2 regions of the Thermomonas sp. LB-4 genome follow, and region 1 is predicted to be linked to the other one. Evidence: predicted binding sites of a transcription regulator. Region 1 holds the regulator's gene; the other holds the start of a gene.
What was found. Region 1 encodes FliA, which starts transcription of late flagellar genes. Its sites were predicted from a motif close to TAAAGTTTNNCNNNCNNNGGCCGATAA; they were not measured.
Positions count from the first base shown of each region.

Region 2: a site for FliA is predicted at 4,085-4,111, ahead of SPK54_RS09185 (methyl-accepting chemotaxis protein). Genes of this name have one in related genera too.

Region 1 is NZ_JAXOFT010000001.1:52,785-64,909, forward strand. It holds partial or broken gene SPK54_RS00230 (chemotaxis protein CheW) at 1-346, opposite strand, end outside; gene SPK54_RS00235 (response regulator) at 364-729, opposite strand; gene SPK54_RS00240 (STAS domain-containing protein) at 726-1,010, opposite strand; gene SPK54_RS00245 (chemotaxis protein CheW) at 1,121-2,083, opposite strand; gene SPK54_RS00250 (ParA family protein) at 2,080-2,844, opposite strand; gene motD (flagellar motor protein MotD) at 2,844-3,755, opposite strand; gene SPK54_RS00260 (flagellar motor protein) at 3,767-4,507, opposite strand; gene SPK54_RS00265 (chemotaxis protein CheA) at 4,517-6,286, opposite strand; gene SPK54_RS00270 (protein phosphatase CheZ) at 6,289-6,906, opposite strand; gene cheY (chemotaxis response regulator CheY) at 6,903-7,295, opposite strand; gene SPK54_RS00280 (RNA polymerase sigma factor FliA) at 7,394-8,143, opposite strand; gene SPK54_RS00285 (MinD/ParA family protein) at 8,143-9,000, opposite strand; gene flhF (flagellar biosynthesis protein FlhF) at 8,987-10,558, opposite strand; gene flhA (flagellar biosynthesis protein FlhA) at 10,597-12,125, opposite strand, start outside.
Region 2 is NZ_JAXOFT010000011.1:63,110-75,234, reverse strand. It holds partial or broken gene SPK54_RS09210 (CZB domain-containing protein) at 1-103, shown strand, start outside; gene SPK54_RS09205 (hypothetical protein) at 275-475, shown strand; gene SPK54_RS09200 (porin) at 505-1,371, shown strand; partial or broken gene SPK54_RS09195 (methyl-accepting chemotaxis protein) at 1,385-3,424, shown strand; gene SPK54_RS09190 (energy transducer TonB) at 3,613-3,927, opposite strand; gene SPK54_RS09185 (methyl-accepting chemotaxis protein) at 4,156-6,879, shown strand; gene SPK54_RS09180 (EAL domain-containing protein) at 6,953-9,067, shown strand; gene SPK54_RS09175 (CheR family methyltransferase) at 9,060-9,914, shown strand; gene cheD (chemoreceptor glutamine deamidase CheD) at 9,911-10,513, shown strand; gene SPK54_RS09165 (chemotaxis response regulator protein-glutamate methylesterase) at 10,513-11,583, shown strand; gene SPK54_RS09160 (methyl-accepting chemotaxis protein) at 11,659-12,125, shown strand, end outside.

The DNA of each region.
Region 1 (12,125 bases):
GCGCCAGCATGGCCTGGTCGATGGCGTCGCCGTGTTCGGCCGCGGCCAGCAGCATGCGCAGCGCGTCCACCGAGCCCAGCAGCGCGCTGATGGCGACCCCGTCGAGCGTGCGCTTGCCGCTGCGGGCTTCGTCCAGCAGGGTTTCCAGGAGATGGGTCAGGTCGGCGATCGCGGTGAAGCCGAAGGTGGCGCTGCCGCCCTTGATCGAATGCGCGGCGCGGAACACCACGTGGATGGTGTCGCCGCCGCCGCCGCCGGATTCCATGTCCAGCAGCCCGGCTTCCATGGCGGCGAGGTTTTCGCGGCTTTCTTCGAAGAAGGTGGCGTGGAAGCGGGTGATGTCCATGGATGCCCCGAGATGGCTTAGCCGAGAACCTTGCGAACGGTGGCGAGCAGCTGCTCGGGATCGAACGGCTTGACCAGCCAGCCGGTGGCGCCGGCCGCCTTGCCCTCGCTCTTCTTGTCGGCACCGGACTCGGTGGTGAGCATCAGCAGCGGGGTGAACTTGTAGCTGGGCAGGGCGCGCAGCTGGCGGATCAGCTCGATCCCGTCCATGCGCGGCATATTGACGTCGGTGATCACCGCGTCGAACTTCTGGGTCTTGGCCACTTCCAGCGCGGCAATGCCGTCCTCCGCTTCCTTGACGTTGTAGCCGCCGCCGGACAGGGCGAAGGCCACCATCTGGCGCATGGAGGTGGAATCGTCGACGATCAGAAGGTTTGCACTCACGCGGTGTCTCCGGGGGCGGAATCGACACCCAGGCTGGCCGCGAGCGCGAGCTGGCGCGCGGCTTCCACCAGGGTGGGAGAGGGAAGGGTAATGGTGGTCACGCGGCCGCGCGCGGCGCGGTCCCGCATGAAGGCGTGCAGCAGCTGCAAGCCTGCGGTGTGCACGCGGCGCACGTCGGCGCCGGACAGCTCCAGCACTTCGTCGTCGAAGTGCGGCTGCAGCGCCGCTTGCAGGTCGGCGACCTGTTCGATGCCGAGGTCGGCTTGCAGGGACAGGGGCATTGGGCGTCTCGTGAGGGGCTTGATCCCAGACCGTTTAACGGCGCGCCAGCCCGCAACTTGAGGGCGCGGGCGCGAACTGCAGGTCAGCGCACAGTTTGCACTGTCCCGCCTCAGTCGAACACCACGCGCGCGTCCAGCAGGACCGTGGGCGGGGCGCCCGGGGTGCGCGCGATGCCCATGCCGATGCGGTCGCGCAGGCCCGGAGTGGGGGGCTCGATGTGGGGCGCATCGAGGGTGACGACGTCGGTGACCGCGGTGACCAGCAGGCCCACCAGCTCGTCCTGGTGTTCCAGCACCACGATGCGGGCGCGCTCGTCGGGCTCCACCGGCAGACGGCGCAGCCAGCGGCCCAGGTCGTGGACGGGCACCACCCGGCCACGCAGGTTCATGACCCCCAGCAGCGAGGGCACCGCGCCGCGGACGGCGATCACCGGGGCCAGCCGCACCACTTCCTGCACCCGCAGCAGTTCCACCGCGTAGCGGTCGTCGCCGACCGCCACCCGCAGCCAGCGCTGGCCTGCCGGCGCTGCCTGCACCGGCCGGTCTTCGTCGGGCTCGGCCAGCGGCGGCAGCAGCGCGGCGGGGGCCGCGGCATGTGCGGCAGGCGTGGCCTGCGGGGTGGACGCCGGTCCGGGCTCGAACTCGGCGGAGGCCGGCGCGGGGTCGGCGTCGAATACCGGCCCATCGTCGGGCCAGGCTTCCATGTCGGGTTCGCCAGGATCGCAGTCTGCCGGCCCGGCCTCGCCTTCGGGATCGATCCCGGGTTCGGGGGTGATATTGGCGCCGGCTGCTGTCTCGACCTCCGCCCCAAATTCGGCCTCGAGATCGGCCTCTAGACCGGCGTCGTCGGGACGGGCGCTGCCCGGCTCGCCTGCGGCCTTGGCCTGCATCTGGCTGTCGTCTTCGAGCATTGGCTCGGGCTGTGCGGCAGCGGCGACGTGGGGAGGTTCCACCGACGCCGCGGGCGGGGCCGGTGGCTGCGCGGGCGGCATCGCCAGCAGCGCATCGACGTAGGCATCGACCATCGCGCCGTCGTCCGGCTTGCTGGCCAGGGTGGTTGCCGGAGCGCTCATGCGGCCTCCTGTTCGGCAGGGGCGGTGTCCAGCAGCCACTGCATGGCGTGTTCGTAGGCGATCAGCCCGCGCCCGTACATATGCTCGCGGCTGCCCAGCGCATCGGCGTCGCGCAGGCGCGTGTCGACCGGGATGGGGTGCGGACAGGCGCTGGCATCCGGATGCGACTGCAGCTGTTCGAGGGTTTGCTGGCCGGTGCGCGTGCGCTTGTCGAACAGGGTGGGCAGGATCTGGCGCAGCAGCGGGCGGGCGCGCGAGCGTTCGACCATCGCCGCGGTATGCAGCATGCCGGCCAGACCGTGCAGGGCCAGCGGGTCGGTCTGGGTGGGCACGACCAGGCGGTCGCAGGCGGCCAGCGCGTTCACCAGCAGCAGCCCGAGGGTGGGCGGGCAGTCCAGCAGCGCGTAGTCGTGGCCGTCGGGCTCGGCCTGCAGGGCCCGCCCCAATGCCAGGCCAAGGCCGGGTTGGGTGGCGCTGCGCCGCTCCAGCGTGGCCATGGCCGGCTGCGCGGCCACCAGGTCGATGCCGCGATAGCCGCTGGACCGGGCGACGTCGGAGATGTTCCTGTCGTTGAACAGGTCGTACGTCCCCGCAGGCGGTGGTTCGGTGGGCACGCCGAACGCGCGGGTCAGCGAGCCGTGCGGATCGAGGTCGACCAGCAGCACGCGGTGGCCGGCATCGGCCAGGCTGCGTCCCAGGCACAGGGTGCTGGTGGTCTTGCCCACGCCGCCTTTCTGGTTGGCGATCGCCCACACGCGCATCACTGATTGCTCCCGGTTGCGGCCGCGACGCCGGCCGGCTGGGCCGCGCCGCGCATGTCCAGGCCTTCCATCACGCTATCCACTCCGCGGGAACTGGCGAGGATCACCAGCTCCACCCGCCGGTTGGCACTGCGGCCGGCGACCGAGCCATTGTCGGCGATCGGCTGGTACTCGCCATAGCCCATCGACGCCAGCCGCTCCGGGGCGATGCCCGAATCGATCAGCTCGTAGACCACGTTGGTGGCGCGCTCCGCCGACAGGTCCCAGTTGGAACGGAACTGCGCGGTGCGGATCGGCTGGTTGTCGGTATACCCCTCCACCCGCACCGCGTTGGGCGCCTTGCGCAGCACGCCGGCAAGCTGGCGGATGGTGCCCAGCGCGGTGGCGCTGGGCGTGGAAACGCCGCTGGCGAACAGCAGGTCGCTCTGGATTTCCACCGCCAGGAAGTTCTCGCCGCGACGGACCCGCACCAGCCCGCTGGCCACCAGCCCGGACAGGGCTTTCTCGATCTCGTCGCCAAGCGCGTGCAGCTGGGCCTGGCTGGCCTGCGCGCTGGCAGCGGTCGCGGCCTGGTTCTGTTGCTCGCGCCGGCTGACCGGCATCGGTACTTCGACCCGGCTGGGCTGCGCAGGCCCGCGGCGCGCGCCCGTATCGATCACCGAGGGACGGTCGAAGTCACCGCCGCGCAGCTGCACCTGGCCGACCTGGACCGGCTTGATCGAACGCGGCGGGCCGCCGAACGCGGCGGAGAGGGAGTCCGCCACCACCCGGTACTTGCCTTCGTTGAGCGAGGAGATCGCGTACATCACGACGAAGAACGCCAGCAGCAGGGTGAGCAGGTCGGCATACGGGATCGCCCAGGCTTCGTGGTTGAGGTGTTCTTCGTGCTGGTGGCGGGGGCGGCGGGCCATGGCGGTGGCCCTCAGTGCAGGAAGCCGTTGAGCCGGCTTTCGAGGTTGCGCGGGTTCTCGCCCTCGGCGATGGCGATCAGGCCTTCGATCAGCATTTCGCGCTCGACCTGCTGGCGATGGATCACGCCCTTGAGCTTGGAGCACATCGGCAGGAACATCAGGTTGGCCGCGCCGATGCCGTAGATGGTGGCGGTGAACGCGGCAGCGATGCCGTGGCCGAGCTTGCTGGGATCGGTGAGGTTCTTCATCACCGCCATCAGGCCGAGCACGGCGCCGATGATGCCCATGGTCGGCGAGTAGATACCCATGCCTTCGAACACCTTGGCGGCGGCGGTGTCGCGGTGGTGCTGCGCCTGCGCTTCGATCTCCAGCATCTGCCGCATGGTTTCCGGCTCGACGCCGTCCACCACCATCTGCAGGCCCTTGCGCAGGAACGGGTCGGGCAGCTGGTCGAGCACCGGCTCCAGCGCCAGCAACCCCTGTTTGCGGGAGATGGTGCTCCACTCCAGCATCCGCGCGATCAGCGCGGCGTGGTCCTGCGGCGGCGGGAAGAACACCCAGCGCACGATCCCCAGCGCGCGCCGGAACGTGTGCATGGGCGTCTGCAACAGGATCGCGGCGATGGTGCCGACGATGACGATGATGAAGGCGGCCGGCGACCACAGGCCGGACAGGCCCGCGCCCTTGAGGATGCTGCCGCCTACAAGGGCGACCAGTCCGAGGATCGCGCCGATGAGACTGAGGATATCCATGTGCCCACGCTAACGGCCGCGCGCGGTGGCGCTTGAGCCGCGCTGCGCGGATTCGAGCAGTGCGTCCACATCCAGGATCAGCGCCATGCGGCCGTCGCCGACCAGGCTGGCGCCGGCGTAGCCAGGCAGCCCGCGCAGGCTGCGCGGCAGCGCCTTGATGACCACTTCCTCGCGGCCCAGCACATGGTCGACCAGCATGCAGAAACGCTGGTCGCCGGCCTGCAGCACCACCCCGCGGGTGGCCTCGCCGATGCCCTTGCCCAGGCCCAGCCATTCGCGCAGCGACAGCACCGGCAGCGGGCGTTCGCGCAGGTCGAGGATCTTCTGCCCGTCCATCCACATCACCTGGCTGTCGTCGTGGGTGACCACTTCGATCACCCGCACCAGCGGCAGCGCGTAGACGTCGTCGTCCAGCTCCACCAGCAGGGTGGGCAGGATCGCCAGGGTCAGCGGCACGCGGATGACGAAACGCGACCCGCGGCCCAGCTCGGACTGGATCTGCACCTGGCCCGACAGCTCGCGGATCTTGGACTGCACCACGTCCATGCCCACCCCGCGACCGGACAGGTCGGAGACCTCGGTGCGGGTGGAGAACCCCGGCAGGAACAGCAGCGACAGGCATTCGTCCTCGGGCAGGCGGCCGGCGGTTTCGCTGTCGATCAGGCCCTTGCGGATGGCGCTGCGACGGATCGCCTCGGCGTCGATGCCGCCGCCGTCGTCGCTGACCTCGATGGCGACGTGGTCGCCTTCCTGCTGCGCGGCCAGGCGCACCCGGCCCTGTTCCGGCTTGCCGACGGCGCGGCGCGCCGCGGGCATCTCGATGCCGTGGTCGATCGCGTTGCGCACCAGATGCACCAGCGGATCGGCCAACGCCTCGACCAGGTTGCGGTCGAGTTCGGTGTCGCCGCCTTCGACCACCAGCTCGACCTGCTTGTCGAGCTGCCGGGCGACGTCGCGGGCGAGCTTGGGGAAACGGGTGAACACCCGGCTGACCGGCTGCATGCGCGCCGACATCACCGCGCCCTGCAGGCGTGCGGTGACGGTATCGAGGGCGGTCACCGCGCGGTCGAGGTTCTCGTTGCGCAGCTCGGGGCGCAGGGTCTTCAGGCGGTTGCGGGCCAGGACCAGTTCGCCGACCAGGTTGACCAGCGCGTCCAGCCGACGCACATCGACGCGAACGGTGTGTTCGGTTTCGGTGGCTGCGGGCGCGGGCTTGTCCGCGGCCGCAGGCTTGGGCGCTGCCGGCTTGGGCGCCGGAGAGGGCTTTGGCGGGGGCGGTGGCGGCGCGGCACCGGGAATGGCGCCTTCGCCGTGCAGGCTGTCCAGCAGGGCGTCGAAGTCGAGGTCGTCGAGGTTGTCCGGCAGTTCGAACGCCGGCTCCGCCACCGCGGCCGCCGCTGCCCCGGCCCCGCGCACCTGGCGCAGCAGGGCGGGGTCGACGTTCTCGAGTTCTTCGCCGCGGCCCAGCGCGTCCATCATGTCCAGCAGGATGTCGACCGCGCGCTGGGCGCCGTCGAAGGCGGCGGCATCGAGTTCGCAGGTGCCGCTGCGGGCGGCGTCGATGCGGTCCTCGAAGGCATGGCACAGCTGCACCATCGGCGGCAGGTCGAGGAAGCCGGCGCCGCCCTTGATGGTGTGGAAGCCGCGGAACACGGCGTCGAGCGTGGCGCGGTCGCCGGGATCCTGCTCCAGCGCGACGACCTGTTCGCCGAGGCGATCGAGGATTTCGCGCGCCTCGACCAGGAAGTCCGCGCGGGCGTCGTAGCCGTCCGCCGCCATGGTCAGATCCCGAGGTCGGCCAGCAGGTCGTTGGCCTCGTCCTGGGTGGCGGCCGGCGGATCCACGCCGGACACCGCCGGGCCGTTGCCCTTGCTGTCCTCGCCGTGCAGCGCCTGGATGTCGCCCAGGCCGGACTGCAGCGAGCGGATCAGCTGGATCACCCGCTGGATGATCTGGCCGGTGAGGTCCTGGAAGCTCTGCGCTTCGACCATCGACGACAGCCGCGCGCGGATCGCGTCGACGGTGGCCTCGTGCTCGGGGCCGATGGTGCCCAGCAGCGTCCGGCATTCGTCGGCCAGGTCGAGGGTGCGCATGCTGGCCTCCTCGGTCATCTTGACCACGTGTTCCAGCCGGCTGCACGCGTCCGGCAGGCCGCCGGACGACGCCTTGGCGGCGGCCGGTATGCGCACGTCGATGGCGCGCTCCAGCTCGTCCAGCTCGCGGGCCAGCTTGACCAGGCTTTCCACCACCGGCTGCCGGCGCCACTCCAGCAGCGAGTCCAGGTGGTGCTTCCAGGCCGAGGCATCGCCCTGTTCCAGCGCCGCCATGGCGGCGTGCAGGCGTTCGATGATCTGGGCGTCGCCGGCGGGGACGGACGGCGGTCGCAGCGGCAGGCTCATGCGGCCTTCTCCATCCGTTCGAAGATCTTGACCAGCTTGTCTTCCAGCGTGGCGGCGGTGAACGGCTTGATGATGTAGCCGTTCACGCCGGCCTGCGCGGCTTCGATGATCTGCTCGCGCTTGGCCTCGGCGGTCACCATCAGCACCGGGATCTTGGCCAGCGATTCGTCGGCGCGGATCGCCTTCAGCAGGTCGATGCCGGGCATCCCCGGCATGTTCCAGTCGGTGACGACCAGGTCGAACTTCGCCTTCTGCAGCTCGACCAGCGCGGTGGTGCCGTCGTCGGCTTCCGCGGTGTTGGTGAAACCCAGGTCGTTGAGCAGGTTCTTGACGATGCGGCGCATGGTCGAGAAATCGTCGACGATGAGGATGCGGATGCCCTTGTCCATAGTGGATCCTGTGGATATTCGGTAACGGTAACGGTCGGCGACCGGGAATCTTGATGGTGCCGCATCCGCGCCGGGGATGCAGCCCCGGGACAGGCCGCTCAGGCCATTTCGGCGTCGATCTCGCTGCGCCAGTCGGTCAGCCGCGAGCGCAGTCGCAGCATCGCCTGGCCGTGGATCTGGCAGACCCGCGACTCGCTGACGTTGAGCACCGCGCCGATCTCGCGCAGGTTCATTTCCTGCTCGTAGTACAGCGACAGCACCAGCTGCTCGCGCTCGGGCAGGTTCTCGATGGCGTCGCCGAGGGCGCTGCGGAACGCGCCCTGCTCGAAGCGGCGGGCGGGGGTGATGTTGTCCTGCTGCTCCAGCCGTGGCTCGCCGTCGTGTTCCTCGGCGTATTCGTCCAGGCTCAGCAGCTGGCCGCGGGCGGCATCCTGCAGCACGTGGTGGTAGTCGTCGACGCTCATGCCCAGCACGCCGGCGATTTCCTGCGAGGTGGCGGCGCGGCCTTCGCGCTGTTCCACGTTGCGGGTCGCGGCGACCACGTCGCGGTAGCGGCGGTGGACCGAGCGCGGCACCCAGTCGCCGGCGCGGATCGCGTCGATCATCGAGCCGCGGATGCGGATCGAGGCATAGGTTTCGAAGGTCGCGCCCTGGTCGGACTGGAAGTTCCGCGCCGCTTCGATGAGGCCGATCATGCCGGCCTGGATCAGGTCGTCGATGTCGACGCTGGAGGGCAGCCGCGCCGCCAGGTGGTGGGCGATGCGGCGCACCAGCTCGGCGTGGCGCGCGACGATGGCGGCGGCATCACCGGTCTGCTGGGCGCGATACTGGGCGGCCCCGGTGTTCATCATGCACAGGCGCTCCCCTGGGCGGCGACCAGGCGCTCGGTGAAGAATTCCACGTGGCCGCGCGGGCCCTGCGGCGCCTGCCACTGGCCGATCTTGCGGACGATGTCGCGGAACGCCAGCGACGCGGGCGCGGTGGGGAACGCATCGACCACCGACTCCTGCCGCTGCACCGCCAGCCGCAGCCATTCGTCTCGCGGGATGGCGCCGAGGTAGGACAGGGTGACGTCGAGGAAGCGCGAGGTCACCCGCTCCAGCTTGTCGAACACCGCGCGCCCTTCGTTGACGTTGGGCACCTGGTTGGCCAGCACCTGGATGCGGTTCACCCCGCGGTCGCGGCTGAGCACCTTGATCAGGGCGTAGGCGTCGGTCACCGAGGCGGGTTCGTCGCAGACCACCAGGATCACGTCCTGCGCGGCCTGGCAGAAGGTCAGCACGCCGTCGCTGATGCCGGCGGGGGTGTCCACGATCATCACGTCCAGCGGGATGTCCAGATGCGAGAACGCGTTGACCAGGCCGACGTGCTGCTGCGGCAGCAGCTCGGTCATGTGGCGTTTGCCCGACGCGGCCGGCACCACCAGCAGGCCGCGCGGGCCCTCGATGACGGTGTCGCGCAGTTCGCAGCGGCCGGCGAACACGTCGGCCAGGGTGAAGCGTGGCGACAGCCCCAGCATCACGTCGACGTTGGCCAGGCCGAGGTCGGTGTCCAGCAGCATGGTGCGCTGGCCGGCGTTGACCAGGGCCATGGCGAGGTTGATCGAGGTGGTGGTCTTGCCGACGCCGCCCTTGCCGCCGGTCACGGCGATCACGCGGGGCGCGGTGGTGGCGTTCGCGGCGCGATGGGACTCAAGCGGATGCATGGCGGCCTTCGTCGTGGTTGGGGCTGACGCTGTTGTCGCGACGGGGGAAGTCCAGGGCGCTGGCCAGCTCCCGGGCGTCGGCCAGCTCGAGGTCCTCGGGTACCCGTTGGCCGGAGGTGGTGTACGCCATCGGCAGATTATGCTGCACCAGCACCGAGAGTGCTGCGCCCGGGCGGATGCTTTCGTCCAGCTTGGTCAGGATCACCGCTTCCGGCGCCGCCGGGCGGTAGCGGCGGAGCAGTTCACCCAGATCGGCCGGATGCGCGTTCGCCGGCAGCACCAGCAGGCTGCGCACGTTGCTGGCGGCACGTACCCACAGGATCTGCCGCAGCAGGGCGCGGTCGCGCAGGCCGTGGCCGGCGGTATCGATCAGCACCAGCGGGTAATCGGCCAGCTGCTCCAGCGCGTGGGTGAGGGCTTCCGGGCCGTCGGCATCACACACGGTCACGCCCAGCCGGCGGCCGAGCACGTGCAGCTGTTCGCGTGCACCGGCGCGCTCGTTGTCGGTGCTGACCAGGGCCACGTCGCGGGCGCCGTGGCGGGCGGCATAGCGGGCCGCCAGCTTGGCGATGGTGGTGGTCTTGCCGGCGCCGGTGGGGCCGAGCAGGGCGACGATGCCGCCGCGCTCCAGCAGTTCCCCGTCGGCCACTGGCAGCTCTGTGGCCAGCGCTTCGCGCAGCGGCGACAGGATGGCTTCGGTCTGCAGGGTCGGGTCCAGGCGCTGGGCGATGCGCTGCGACAGCGCGTCATCGCAGCCGAAAGCGGCCAGCGCGTCGAGGGCAGCCGCGCGTGCGGGCGAGCCACGCAGGCGCTCGGTCGCGAACTGGCCCATCTCGCGTTCGATCACCTTGCGCATCGCCGCCAGTTCGGCGCGCAGCGCGGATACTGCCGGATCGGTTTCGATCACCCGCAGCGCGGGGGACTCGTCGGCCCGCAACGGCGTTACGGCCGCGGCAGGCGTGGCAGTCGGGACGGGAGGCTGCGCGACCAGCGGCTGGGTCGGCAGCGTCGGCTGTGGGCCTGCCGGCAGCGGCGGCGCGGCGGCGCGGCGCAGGGCCTGGGCGAAATCGGTGGGCTGGAGCGCCTCGTCATCGTCGATGCGCACGTCAATGCGCGGCGCGCCCGTGCCGGCAACGGGTTCGGGCTGCCACGCCTGCGTGGCGACGGTCTGCGCAGCCGGTGCGGCGGCAGGGCTGGACGCGCGGGCGGCGGGCTTGAACGCGGCCATCATCTGTTCCAGCCGGCTGGCCTGGCGTTCCGGCAGCGCGGGCTTTTCCAGCGGCGGGACTTCCACACCGTCGATCCGGAACACCGCGCGTTCGCTGCCGCGGCTGGCCGCGGGGGCGCGGGCCGGGGCTTCGGCGGAGGGCGCGGGCACGTTCATGGTGCGCAGGGTCTGCTGCACCAGCGCCTCGTCGTAATCGGTGGCGGCCACCACTTCCACGCCGCCTTCTGCGACCTGGCGACTGGACAGGATCACCGCGTCGGGGCCCTGTTCGTCGCGCACCATGCGCAGCGCGGTGCGCATGTCGGGGGCGGTGAAGCGTTTGATTCTCATGGTGTCGATCCGCTATCCAGTCTGTCGGGGTGCCAAGCTCAGCCAACCGCCCCCAGCAACCGCAACCGCTTGTCTTCGGGGACTTCGCCGTAGGCCAGCACCGAAAGCTGCGGCACGCTGTGGCGTACCAGCCGCGAGATCGCCGCGCGGATCCCACCCGGCACCAGCAGGATCGCGGGTTCGCCGCGCTGTTCCTGCCGGGCCACGCACTCGCTGAGGTTCTGGTGCAGACGCTCGGCGAGTCCGGGTTCCAACGCGGCGCCCTGGCCGCTTACCGAGTCCTGCAATATGCGTTCCAATTGCGGGGCCAGGGTGAACACCGGCAGCTCCGGCGCCATCCCGTTGAGCTCCTGCACGATGAACGGGCCCAGCGCGGTGCGCACGGCGGCGGTCAGCACCGACGGGTCCTGGGTATGGATGCCGTGCTCCAGCAGCGCCTCCACGATCCGGCGCATCTGCCGCAGCGGCACCTTTTCGGTCAGCAGCGACTGCAGCACCCGCACGATCACCGACAGCGGCAGCAGCTTCGGCGTCAGGTCTTCGACAAGCTTGGGCGACGCTTTGCCGACGCTGGCCAGCAGCTGCTGCACCTCGTCGTGGCCCAGCAGCTCGGCGGCGCGTTCGCGCACCAGATGGGACAGGTGGGTGGCGACCACGGTGCCGGCATCGACCACGGTATAGCCCAGCGATTCGGCGTGGGCGCGCTGACTGGGCAGGATCCAGGTGGCGTCCAGTCCGAACGCCGGGTCCTTGCCGGGAATGCCTTCCAGCGGGCCGAACACGCGGCCCGGGTCCAGCGCCAGCATGCGGTCCGGGTGCAGCTCGCCACCGGCCACCGGCACCCCGTGGACCAGGATGCGGTACTGGCCGGCGGCCAGCTCCAGGTTGTCGCGCACGTGCACCGCCGGGATCAGGAAGCCCAGGTCCTGGGTCAGCTTGCGGCGCACGCCCTTGAGCCGGGTCAACAGCTCGCCGCCCTGCGCCTTGTCGACCAGCGCAATCAGCTTGTAGCCCACTTCCAGGCCCAGCGGCTCCACCGGCGCCACCTCGTCCCAGCTCAGTTCGGCCACCGCGTTCGAGCCCGGCATCGCCGCTTCCTGCGCGGCGGGGGGCGCCTCGGCGTCCTCATGCTTCTTCAGTCGCCATGCGGCGTAGCCGAGGATGCCGGCAAACAGCAGGAACGGCAGGTTGGGCATGCCCGGCACGATGCCCATCAGGCCCATCAGCGCCGCGGCCACCACCAGCGCGCGGCGCTGGCCGAACACCTGCGCGCCGACCGCTGCGCCCATTTCCTGTTCGCGGGTGGCACGGGTGACCAGCATGGCCACCGCGGTGGACACCAGCAGCGCCGGCAGCTGCGCCACCAGGCCGTCGCCGATCGCCAGCAGGGTGTAGGTCTGCATGGCGTCGCCAAAGCCCATGTCATGCTGCAGGATGCCGATCAGCACGCCGCCAATCAGGTTGATGAACAGGATCAGCAGGCCGGCGATGGCATCGCCGCGCACGAACTTGCTGGCGCCGTCCATCGAGCCGTAGAAGTCGGCTTCGTTGCGCACTTCCTCGCGGC
Region 2 (12,125 bases), on a different contig from region 1:
GGACGGGGACTTCGGCCAGCTGACCCAGAGCACCGTGATTTCCATCCGCGAGTTGCGCAACGCCCTGCCCGCCGATGTCGCGCGATCCTCCGGTCGACACTGAACCGAGGCCGCAGCCGGAGGCATCCGGACTCACCGGCGTGAATCCGCCGTACCGGCCGTGCTCAAGAATCGCTCCGCACGGCCGTAGCAGATAGAGCGCCAGCGCCGTCGCGGCCTCCGCGGGCCGGGCGGCCGGCACCCAGACCCGCATCGCCCGCCGGGAGATCCGAATATGCCCCACCCGATCCCACACCGCATCCCCCTGGCACTGCTGCTGGCCACCTGCGCCGCTCCCGCCACCGCCTCCGGGCTGCCGTTCGAGATCGCCCCCGTCGCCAACGTGCAGTACGAATGGGCGCGGGTGGATTCCGACCTGGGCCCGCTGCAGACCGAGGACGGCTTCCGCCGCGCGCGGCTGGGCTTCCCCGGCTGAAGGGCGACAACAAGCGCTGGCAGGTGGTGGTGGACCACGATTTCGCCGACAGGACGCCGCCGGATGCCTACCTCGAGCTGACCCCGGGTGAAGGCCACTCCTTCCGGCTCGGCCAGTTCAAGCAGCCGTTCGCGCTGGAAGACGCGATTGCCGACAAGCAGACCGCCTTCCTCGAGGCATCCCCGGTGGGCGCCTTCGCGATCAGCCGCCGGATCGGCGCGGAATACGCCCGCTGGGGCAAGCGCGGCACGTTCAACGCTGCCCTGTTCGGCCATCGCCTGGACGGCACCAGCGATTCGCCGGGTGCCACCATGCGCGGCACTTGGCTGCTGCGCTCGGGCAAGGAGGAAAGCGCCCACGTCGGCCTGAGCCTGGCCAGCGAACGGCCGCGCAGCCACAGCGCCAGCTACAGCCTCAACGCCGGCAGCGTGCTCAGCGACCTGCGGGTGGCGTCCACCGGCGCCATCACCGGCGTGGACCGGATCGACCGCGCCGCGGTGGAAGGCCTGTGGGTGCGCGGCGCGTGGTCGCTGCAGGCAGAGAGCGCGAAAGTGTTCCTGCGCCGCGATACCGGCGACGTCAGCGGCGATGCCGCCAGCGTGCAGTTGACCTGGTCGCCCACCGGCGATGGCCGCAGCTACAAGCGCGGCGTGGCCACCGCCCCCTCGCCCAAGGGGCACGTCGGCTGGGAACTGGCGCTGCGCTATAGCGTGATGGACCTCAACGACGGCCCGGCCATGCGCGGCGGCCGCGCCGACAGCTGGGGCCTGGCCGCCACCTGTTACCCGAATCCGAACATGCGGGTGATCGCCAACCTCCTGCAATACGACAGCACCCGCCGCGGCATCGCCAACGATCCGCTGACCGTCGGCCTGCGCGTGCAGTTCACCTACTGACCGGGGATACGCCATGCTCCAGAACCTGACGATCGGCAAGCGCCTTGCCATCGGCTTTACCGCACTGGCCATCCTGATCGTGGCCACCGGGGTGTTCTCCGTGTTACGGATGGGCAATACCCAGAACATGGTGCAGAAGGTCACCAACGAATCGGTGCCGGCGATCCGCGACCTCGGCCGGCTGGCGACCATGCTGGCCGAATACCGGGTCAGCGAACGCGGCCTGGTGGCCAGCGCCGACGACGCGGCCAAGCGCGAGGAATACGCCGGCGAACTGGCGGAAGGCAGCAAGGCCTTCTTCGCCCTCGCGAAGACGTACGAATCCAAGATCAGCGATGCCCGCGACCGCGCGCTGTACAAGGAAACCATGGCGCGCGCCGACCGCTACTTCGACAACAGCCGCAAGCTGGTCGAGGCCTTGAAGGTCGGCGACATGGGTCCGGCCAAGGGCGCCGCCGACCTGCGCCAGGCCACCGCCGACCAGCTGGGCAGCCTGCTGGACTACAACATGCAGCGGCTGGACCAGGCGGTGGAGGCGCAGCAGCGCAGCTACCGGCTCAGCCTGCTGGCCATCGCGGTGCTGCTGGTGGTAGCGCTGGTGCTGGCCGCGATCGGCGCCATCGGCATCAGCCGCTCCATCGTGCGTCCCCTGCGCGAAGTGGTCGGGGTGGCCAATGCGGTGTCGCAGGGCGACCTGGACGGCCGCCTCGCCTGCAACGACGGCAGCGAGATCGGCGACCTGGCCCGCGCCATGCGCGGGATGACGGCGATGCTGGGCGAATTCGCCGCGGCACAGGCGCACCTGGAGCGCGAGCACGACGCCGGCAACATCGATTTCCGCATGGATCCCTCGCGTTTCCGCGGCGCCTACGGACGGATGGCGGAAGGCATCAACTCGGTGGTGGCCTCGCACGTCCAGGTCAAGATGAACGCAATCAGGATCGTGGCGCAGTACGCCCGCGGCGACTTGGCCGAGGACATCGAACGCTATCCCGGCCAGAAGGCGCGCGTCACCGAGGCGGTGGACGCGGTGAAGGCCGGCATGCTGGCGATCAATGCCGAGATCAAGGCATTGGTGGACGCCGCGGTGGCCGGGGATTTCGGCAAGCGCGGCAACGCCCGCCGCTTCGAATTCGTCTACGCCGAACTGGTGGAAAGCCTGAACACCCTGATGGCCACCGCCGATCACGGCCTGTCCGAAGTCGGCGAAGTACTGTCCGCTGTGGCCGACGGCGACTTGACCCGGCGCATCGACACCCGCCTGCCCGGCCGCTTCGGCGACCTGGCCAACGACACCAACCGCACGGTCGAGCGCCTGACCAGCATCGTCGGCCAGATCCGCACCGGCAGCGAATCGATCAACGCGTCCGCGTCCGAGATCGCCCGTGGCAACGAGGACCTGTCGCGCCGCACCGAACAGCAGGCGGCGGCGCTGGAGGAAACCGCCTCGTCGATGGAGGAACTCACCTCCACCGTCAAGCAGAACGCCGACAACGCCCGCCAGGCCAGCCAGCTGGCGCATGGCGCGGCCGGGGTGGCGGTGCGCGGCGGCGAGGTGGTTGGCCAGGTGGTCGAGACCATGAGCGGCATCACCGCGTCCTCGCACCGGATCGCCGACATCATCGGGGTGATCGACGGAATCGCCTTCCAGACCAATATCCTGGCGCTCAACGCGGCGGTGGAAGCCGCCCGCGCCGGTGAGCAGGGCCGCGGCTTCGCGGTGGTGGCCGCCGAGGTGCGCACGCTGGCGCAACGCAGCGCCGGCGCGGCCAAGGAAATCAAGCAGCTGATCACCGACTCGGTGGTGCAGGTGGAGGAAGGCAGCGCGCTGGTCGACCAGGCCGGCCGCACCATGGGCGAGATCGTCGACAGCGTGAAGCGCGTCACCGACATCATGGCCGACATCTCCGCTGCCTCGCAGGAGCAGAGCGCCGGGATCGAGCAGGTCAACCAGGCCATCACCCAGATGGACGAGGGTACCCAGCAGAATGCCGCGCTGGTCGAGGAAGCCTTCGCTGCGGCGCAGAGCATGGAACACCAGGCCAACGAACTGGTGAGTCTGGTGGCCGCGTTCAATACGCATCGGTGACCGGACGGGGAAACGGGCGGAACCGCCGTCCGTATCCCGCGGGCAGGAGTCGACGCCGCGCAACAACATGCGGACCCGAAAAAAGAACGCGCCGGCAACCGGCGCGTTCCTTGTTTCCAGCGGTCGCCGGCTTCAGCCGGCAGCGGCATGGCTCAGAGCTTGAACTCCACCTTCACCTTGCCGCGGCTGTCGCCGGGGGCGAATTCCCACTGCTTGACCGCCTTGACCGCAGCCGCCACGAACACGCGGCCCGGCTTGGCATCGATCACCGACACGTCGGTGACCTTGCCGTCCGGACCGATGCTGTACTCCACCTCGACGTAGCCCGTGGTGCCCGAGCGGGCGGCTTCGGCGGGATACACGGGATCGACGCGCTTGATCGGGTTGGCCGCCAGTACCGGCAGGGACAGCGCCATTGCGCCGGCGAACATCGCCGCATTCAACATCCGATGGAAGGGTCGAGACATAGGGGGAGCTCCGTTGTAGGGGTGCAGGCGCGCATGCGCTCGTCTGCGTCATCGGCTGCGCAGGGCTGGACTTGAGCGCTCCCCGCGCGCGACCGCCCCACTCTGCGATGCCCATCACAGTTGCCGGATGACACGCCCGCGCCGGGGCCGCGCGCATTAAAGATTCCCGCCCCCTGGCCGATGCCGCCACTGACCTAACCAACGTTTGCGCCGCACAGGGGCCCCAAAATGCCGCAAAGTCACTCCCTCGCCGATCGCCTGCTCGCCCCCGCTACCCGTCTGATGGCGCGCCTGCGCTTCAGCCAGAAGGCAATGCTGATCGGTGCGGCATTCACCCTGACCTGCGGCGTGCTGGCCGGCCTTGTGATCACCCGCTCGCTGGGCGAGATCGCAGACGCCCGCAACGCGCGCGCCGCCACCGTCGGGCTGTCCATGCTGCAGGACGCGCAGATGGCGATGCAGGACCACCGCCAGCTGCGCGCACGCAAGCTGGCCAACGACGCGACGGCCACCGACCAGAGCATCGCCGACGCCGCGGCGCGCGCCGACAAGGCGTTGACCGCGTTCGACAGCTGGCACGGCCAGGCCGGGTTCGACGACCGCGAACTGCTCGAATCGATGAAGGCCACCCGCGCCGCCTGGAAGAAGGCCGTGGCCACCCAGGGCGAAGGCGGCCCGGATTCGGACTCGGCGGCACTGGAGTCGCTGCGTTCCGAAATCGCCAAGATCGCCTTCACCGCCATCACCTCGGTCGCCTCCGACACCGCCATGCTGCGCGGCGGCGAGATCGGCGGCGTCCTGCTGCCGGAACTGGCCTCCGCCAGCGGCAAGCAGGCCATCGTGGGCATCCGCGTGCTGGGCGAAGGCGCGATCTGGGTCAGCGACCGCACCGAGCTGGCGGTCCGCAAGAACATGCAGGGCTACCTGAACGGGCAGATCGCCGACGGCCGCAAGTACATCGAACGCGACGTGCCGGAAGGCGCGGTCCTGTTCGGCAAGCCGATGACTGCTGCGCTGCAGGCGATGGAAGCGCAGAACAAGATGATCCAGGAGCAGATCCTGGATGCCGAAACCCCGGAATCGCCGGTGGCGGGCCTGGCCAGGCAGGACCAGGCCACCCGCCTGGCCATGAACAAGGCGATGAGGGCGAGCAATGCCGCCATCAATGCCGCCGGTGACCGCACCATCGCCAGCCTGCAGATGAAGGCGTTCGCCACCCTCGGCTTCGTGGCGCTGGCACTGCTGGCCGCCGCCTACCTGTTCATGGGCTTCACCCGCGGCACCCGCAAGGCGTTGCAGGACATCGAGGGCGGCGCCAAGGCGTTGGCCGCCGGCCAGTTCTCGGAGCAGATCCGCGTCGACACCCAGGACGAACTGAACGACATCGGCCGCAGCCTGGAGAACGTGGCCAGCTCGCTGCGCAAGTTCGCCCAGGCACAGCAGACGATGTTCCAGCAGCACGACGCCGGCGAAATCGACGAGCGCATCGACGCGGAAGCCTTCCCGGGCGCGTTCGGGGTGATGGCCGACCAGGTCAACACCCTCGTGTCAGCGCACGTCGAGACCAAGATGGACGCCATCGGCATCGTGGCCGACTACGGGCGCGGCGACCTGTCGCGCACCATCGCCCGCTACCCCGGCCAGAAGGCGCGCGTCACCGAAGCGGTGGATGCGGTCAAGAACGGCATGCTGGCGGTCAACGGCGAGATCAAGACGCTGGTGGGCGCGGCGGTGGCCGGCGACTTCAGCCACCGCGGCAACGCCGACCGCTTCGAGTTCGTCTACCGCGAACTGCTGGAAGAACTGAACACGCTGATGGCCACCGCCGACGAAGGCCTGAACGAGGTCGGCGGGCTGCTCTCGGCTGTGGCGGATGGCGACCTGTCGCGTCGGGTCGATGTGCAGCTGCCGGGCCAGTTCGGCCAGCTGGCGGCAGACGCCAACCGCACCGTGGACGGCCTGGCCAAGATCGTGGGCGACATCCGCCAGACCTCCGACGGCATCAACGCCGCCGCCGGCGAGATCGCCGCGGGCAACAGCGACCTGTCGATGCGCACCGAGCAGCAGGCGGCATCGCTGGAGGAAACCGCCTCGTCGATGGAAGAACTGACCTCGACCGTGAAGCAGAACGCCGACAACGCCCGCCAGGCCAACCAGCTGGCGATCGGCGCGGCCAACGTGGCGGAAAGCGGCAGCGACGTGGTGCAGAAGGTGGTGGACACGATGGGCGACATCCAGTCGTCGTCGCGCCGGATCGCCGACATCATCGGCGTGATCGACGGCATCGCGTTCCAGACCAACATCCTGGCGCTGAACGCGGCGGTAGAAGCCGCCCGCGCCGGCGAGCAGGGCCGCGGCTTCGCGGTGGTGGCGGCGGAAGTGCGCTCGCTGGCCCAGCGCAGTGCCGGCGCCGCCAAGGAGATCAAGCAGCTGATCACCGATTCGGTGCTCAAGGTGGAGGAAGGCAGCGCGCTGGTCGACCAGGCCGGTCGCACCATGAGCGAGATCATGGGCAGCGTGAAGCGGGTCACCGACATCATGGCCGACATCTCCGCCGCCTCGCAGGAACAGAGCAGCGGCATCGAGCAGGTCAACCAGGCCATCACCCAGATGGACGAAGGCACCCAGCAGAACGCCGCGCTGGTCGAGCAGGCCTCCGCCTCCGCGGAAAGCATGCGTCAGCAGGCCGCCCAGCTGGTCGAAGCAGTGTCCGCGTTCAGGACCGCGGCCGCTGCCGTGGCCGCGGCCGCACCGCCCGCACGCGCCGCCGCACCCCGTGCGGCAACGCCGACCGCAGCACCGGCACCGGCGAGCGCGCGCCGCCAGTCCACGCCCCTGCGGAAGACCCGGGGTGATGACGCCCCCGTCGCAGCGCCCCCCGCCCCCACGCCGCTGCGGTCCCGCACGCCGGCAACGGTCAGCGGTGGCGACCAGCACTGGCAGGAGTTCTGATGCGCGCCGCGGGCGGGGCCCTGCCCCGCCCGGTTCTTGCTGTCCCTTCCCCCTTCGGTCCCGCCTCGCGCAGATGACATTCGAGCTTCCGCCCGCCCGCGATCTGCACGATGCCGCCTCCACTTCGCCGGCCTTTCCGGCTTGCGAGGCGTCGGCGCGTCTGGCCGATCTGGCCACGCTGGCCGCGGCGATACTGCAGGCGCCGATGGGCGTCGTCGCCGCCTGCGACGACGAACGAGTGTTGATGCTCGCCGGCCACGGCGTCGAAGGCGGTCCGCGCCAGCTCTCGCGCGACCACCTGATCGTGCGCACCTGGGAACAGCACACCCCGCTGCTGGTGCTGCCCAACCTCGCTGCGGATCCGCGCTGCGGCGCGCGCTTCTACGTCGGCGTGGCCCTGCGCGGGCGCGCCGGCCAACGCCTCGGCACCCTGGCCGTGCTGGCCCACGAACCGCGCGAAGCCCCCACGCAGGCGCAGTTGGACACGCTGGCGGGGCTGGCACGCATCGCCGCCACCCTGCTGGAGCAACGCCACCTGGAGCGGCGTGCGCTGATCGTCTCGCAGGCTGGAGAACAGGCCCGCGAAGCGGTGCTGGTCGGCGATCGCCAAGGCCGGGTGCGCTGGCAGAACCGCGCTGCCGAACAGCTGTTCGGCAGCCAGCTGGCCGGCCAGCCGCTGTTCTCGCTGTTCCCGCTGCGCCTGCAATCCGACCAGGACATCGCCCAGGCGTGGCTGTCCGGACGCATCGAGGGCAGCCAGCAGCTGCGCATCATGGCCCCGGACGGCAGCCTGCGCCTGCTCGATGCCACTCGCTCCACCTGGCGCTACGGCCCGGACCGTGGCGTCACCCTGATCCTGCACGACATCACCGAAGCCGCCCACCAGCGCGCCCAGCTGGACCGGTTGGCGCACTACGACTCGCTGACCGGGCTGCCCAACCGCAATGCCCTGCTCGACGCGCTGGAGCGGCATCCGGACTGGGGCGTGGCGCTGCTCGCCATCGACCGCTTCAAGTGGATCAACGACGGCCTTGGCCACGTGGTCGGCGACCGCGTGCTGCAAGCCATCGCCGACCGGCTGCAGGCCAACGCGGATGCCGATGCCTGCCTTGCCCGCGTGGGCGGCGACGTGTTCGCGGTGGCCTGCAGCGACGCCCGCCTGGCCGCGTGCGAACGCGATGACGCGGACACCGGCGCGGTCATCCCGGCGCTGGTCCGGCATCTGGAACAGACCCTGCGCGTGCGTGGCCACGAGATCAACATCGACGTGAGCGTGGGGATCGCCCTGCGTGCCGATGTCCGCGGCCAGGGCGACCTGCTGGCCAGCGCCGACCTTGCCCTGAACCGCGCCAAATCGGCCGGCGGCCGGCAGGTTTGCCGCTACCAGGCGGCGATGCGCACCGACGCCCTGGCCCGTCGCGACCTGGACCGCGACCTGCGCCGCGCCTTTGCGCAGGGCGAGTTCGAGCTCCACTACCAGCCGCAGGTCGAGCTGGCCACCGGCCGCATCTGCGGTGCCGAGGCGCTGCTGCGCTGGCGGCACCCGCAGCGCGGGATGGTGCCGGCGGGCGAGTTCATCGACCTGCTGGCACGCAGCCCGCTGGGCGCGGAAGTCGGCGCCTGGGTGCTGCGGCGCGCCTGCCGGGACGCCGCGCAGTGGCCCGATCCGGACACCTCGGTGAGCGTCAACCTGTTCCCCGCGCAGCTGGCCGAGTCGCTGGTGGCCGAAGTCCAGGTGGCGCTGGCCGCCGCCGGGCTGCCGGCGGAGCGGCTGGAGCTGGAGATCACCGAGACCATCGCCCTCACCCACGACAGTGCGGGTGCCGAGGCGCTGGCGGTCCTGCGTTCGCGCGGGGTGAACCTGGCCTTCGACGACTTCGGCACCGGCTATGCGTCGCTGTCGATGCTGCGCCGCTTCCGCATCGACCGGGTCAAGATCGACCGCAGCTTCGTCAGCGGGATGCTGGTCAACGGCGAGGATGCGGCGATCGTGCGCTGGATCCTGATGCTGGCGCGCGCGCTGGGCCTGCGGGTGGTGGCGGAGGGCGTGGAGGACATGCCGCAGGCGGCCTGGCTGCACGACCACGGCTGCGAGGAGGCGCAGGGCTACCTGTACGCGCCGGCGCTGGACGCGGCGGCCCTGCACACGCGGCTGCAGACGCAACAGGCGGAGATGGCCCATGGCTGAGGGCACCACCGACCGCGACAGCACCGGCGCGGGCTTCGAGTTCAACGACCGCGATTTCCGCCGCGCCTGCCGGATGATCTACACCCGCGCCGGCATCCATCTTGCCGAACACAAGCGCGACATGGTCTACAGCCGGCTGTCGCGGCGCATCCGCGCGCGCGGCCTGTCCACGTGCGCCGACTACCTGGACCTGGTGGAAGCCGATCCGGACAGCGAGGAACAGGCGTTCATCAACGCGCTGACCACCAACCTCACCTCGTTCTTCCGCGAGGCCCACCATTTCGATGCCCTGCGCGACCAGCTGCGCGCCCTGCCCCGCGGAGAGCCGGCGGACATCTGGTGCTGCGCCGCCTCCACCGGCGAGGAACCGTGGTCGCTGGCAATCACCGCCTGCGAGGCGTTCAACTCGGATACCCCGCCGGTGCGCATCCTCGCCACCGACATCGACACCAACGCTCTGAGCACCGCGGCCTCGGGCAGTTACGGGATCGACCGCATCGCCGACCTCTCGCCGGAGCGCAAGCGCCGCTTCTTCCTGCGCGGCACCGGTCCCAACGAGGGCCTGGTGCGGGTGAAGCCGCACCTGCGCCAACTGGTCGATTTCCGCCAGCTCAACCTGCTGGCGCCGGACTACGGGATGCGCCAGCGCTTCCTGGCGGTGTTTTGCCGCAACGTGATGATCTACTTCGACAAGCCCACCCAGTACGAGGTGCTGCGCAAGATTGCCCCGCTGCTGGCGCCAGACGGCCGCTTCTATGCCGGGCATTCGGAAAGCTTCGCCCATGCGCTGGACGTGGTGCAGCCCTGCGGCAGGACCATCTATCGCGCCGCCCAGGACGGCCGATGAGCGTGCTGCCGGCCAGCGTCGCCGCGGTCCGGGTGCCGCCGCCGGGGACCTACTACGACCCGGCGCTGGACGCGGACGTGATCAAGCTGCTGCCGGCGGAGTGGCGGGTTTCGTCGGATCCGATCGCGCTGGCCACCGTGCTGGGCTCCTGCGTGGCGGCCTGCCTCTACGACCCCAGCGCCTGCGTCGGCGGGATGAACCACTTCATGCTGCCCGACGCTGCACCGGGCGACGGCAGCGCGCGCTACGGCGCCCATGCGATGGAACTGCTGATCAACGGCCTGCTGAAGGCGGGCGCCTCGCGCCAGCGCCTGCAGGCGAAGGTGTTCGGGGGCGGCAACGTGCTGCCCGGCATGACCCTGGACCCGATCGGCACCCGCAACGGCAATTTCGTGCTCAACTACCTCACCGCGGAACGCATCCCGATCGTGGCCCAGGACCTGTTCGGAGTGCAGCCGCGCAAGGTGTGTTTCTTCGTGCGCACCGGCCGCACGCTGGTCAAGCGCCTGCCCGCGGCCGGCGAGATCGCGCGGGTCGAGCGCGCCTATCGCAGCCAGCTGGCGCAGAAGCCGGTGGCCGGTTCCGTGGAGCTGTTCTGATGGCCATGCAAACACCCCTGCGTCCCGGCAAGGTACGCGTGCTGATCGTCGACGACTCGGCGCTGGTGCGTCAGGTGCTCAGCGAAATCCTGTCGCAAGATCCGGGCATCGAGGTCGTCGGCACCGCCTCCGACCCGTTGATCGCACGCGACAAGATCAAGCAGCTCGAACCCGACGTGCTCACCCTCGACGTCGAAATGCCGCGCATGGACGGGCTGACCTTCCTGCAGAACCTGATGCGGCTGCGGCCGATGCCGGTGGTGATGGTGTCCTCGCTGACCGAGGCCGGGGCCCAGGTCACCCTCGATGCGCTGGCGCTGGGCGCGGTGGATTTCGTCACCAAGCCCAAGCTCGACGTGGAGCGCGGCCTGAACAACTACGCCAGTGAGCTCTGCGAGCGCGTGCGCCACGCGGCCCGCGCCCGGGTCGCCCGCCTGCAACCCGGCGCATCCGCGGCCAGCACGCAGCCCACGGCGATCAAGTACCGCACCACCGACCGGCTGATCGCCATCGGTGCCTCCACCGGCGGCACCGAAGCGATCCGCGTGATCCTCGAACAGATGCCGGCCGACGCGCCGGCCACCGTCATCACCCAGCACATCCCGGCCGCCTTCAGCAAGCCGTTCGCGGAGCGCCTGGACCGCCACAGCAAGATGACCGTGGTGCAGGCCGAGGACGACATGCCGCTGCTGGCCGGCCACGCCTACGTCGCCCCGGGCGGGCTGCACCTGCGCGTGCAGCGCAGCGGCGCACGCTGGCGCTGCCGGCTGGGCGAGGACGACCCGATCCGCCGCCACCGCCCCAGCGTCGATGCGCTGTTCGAATCGGTGGCGCAGGCCGCCGGTGCCAACGCCAGTGCCGCGCTGCTCACCGGGATGGGCGACGACGGCGCGCGCGGCCTGCTGGCGCTGCGCAAGGCCGGCGCCGCCACCATGGTGCAGGACGAGGCCAGCTGCGTGGTCTGGGGCATGCCGGGCGCCGCCTACACGCTCGGTGCCGCGCAGCAGGTGCTGCCGCTGTCCGGGATCGCCAGCGCCCTGCTGGCCAGCACCAACCCCGGCGGCGCCTGACTGCCGCCACCGGCGCCGCTAAAGCTGGCCGCCACCTCGGCCGTTATCTTCAGCGAGTCCCCGACGAGATCGACGATGGAACCCCGCGCCCTGCTCCGCATCGCCGCACCGATGGTGCTGATGCTGCTGTTGTTCATTGCCGAGGCCCTGTCCTGGCCGATGGCCGTCCGCATGGCCCTGGTGGTCACCGCAGCCGCGGCCTGGGGCGTGGTGGCCTGGCGCGCCCTGCCCAGCAAGGCCGAGGCGCAGGTCCTGCGCGACCACGCCGAGCTGCTGGGCGAGCTGCGCGGCTTCGTCGGCAACGAGATCAGCGGTTCGCATGCCGAGATCGAGCGCACCCGCACCCTGATCCGCGAGTCGGTGGCCAAGCTCGGCGGCAGCTTCGATGCGGTCAACCGCAAGTCGCGCGAGCAGAGCACGGTGGTGGCGCGGCTGGTCGAGCGCACCGGCGACGACAGCGGCTCCATCGATATCTCCCGCTTCGCCCAGCAGGCCACCCAGCAGATGGAGCAGCTGGTGGAGGCGCTGGAAGCGGCCAGCGG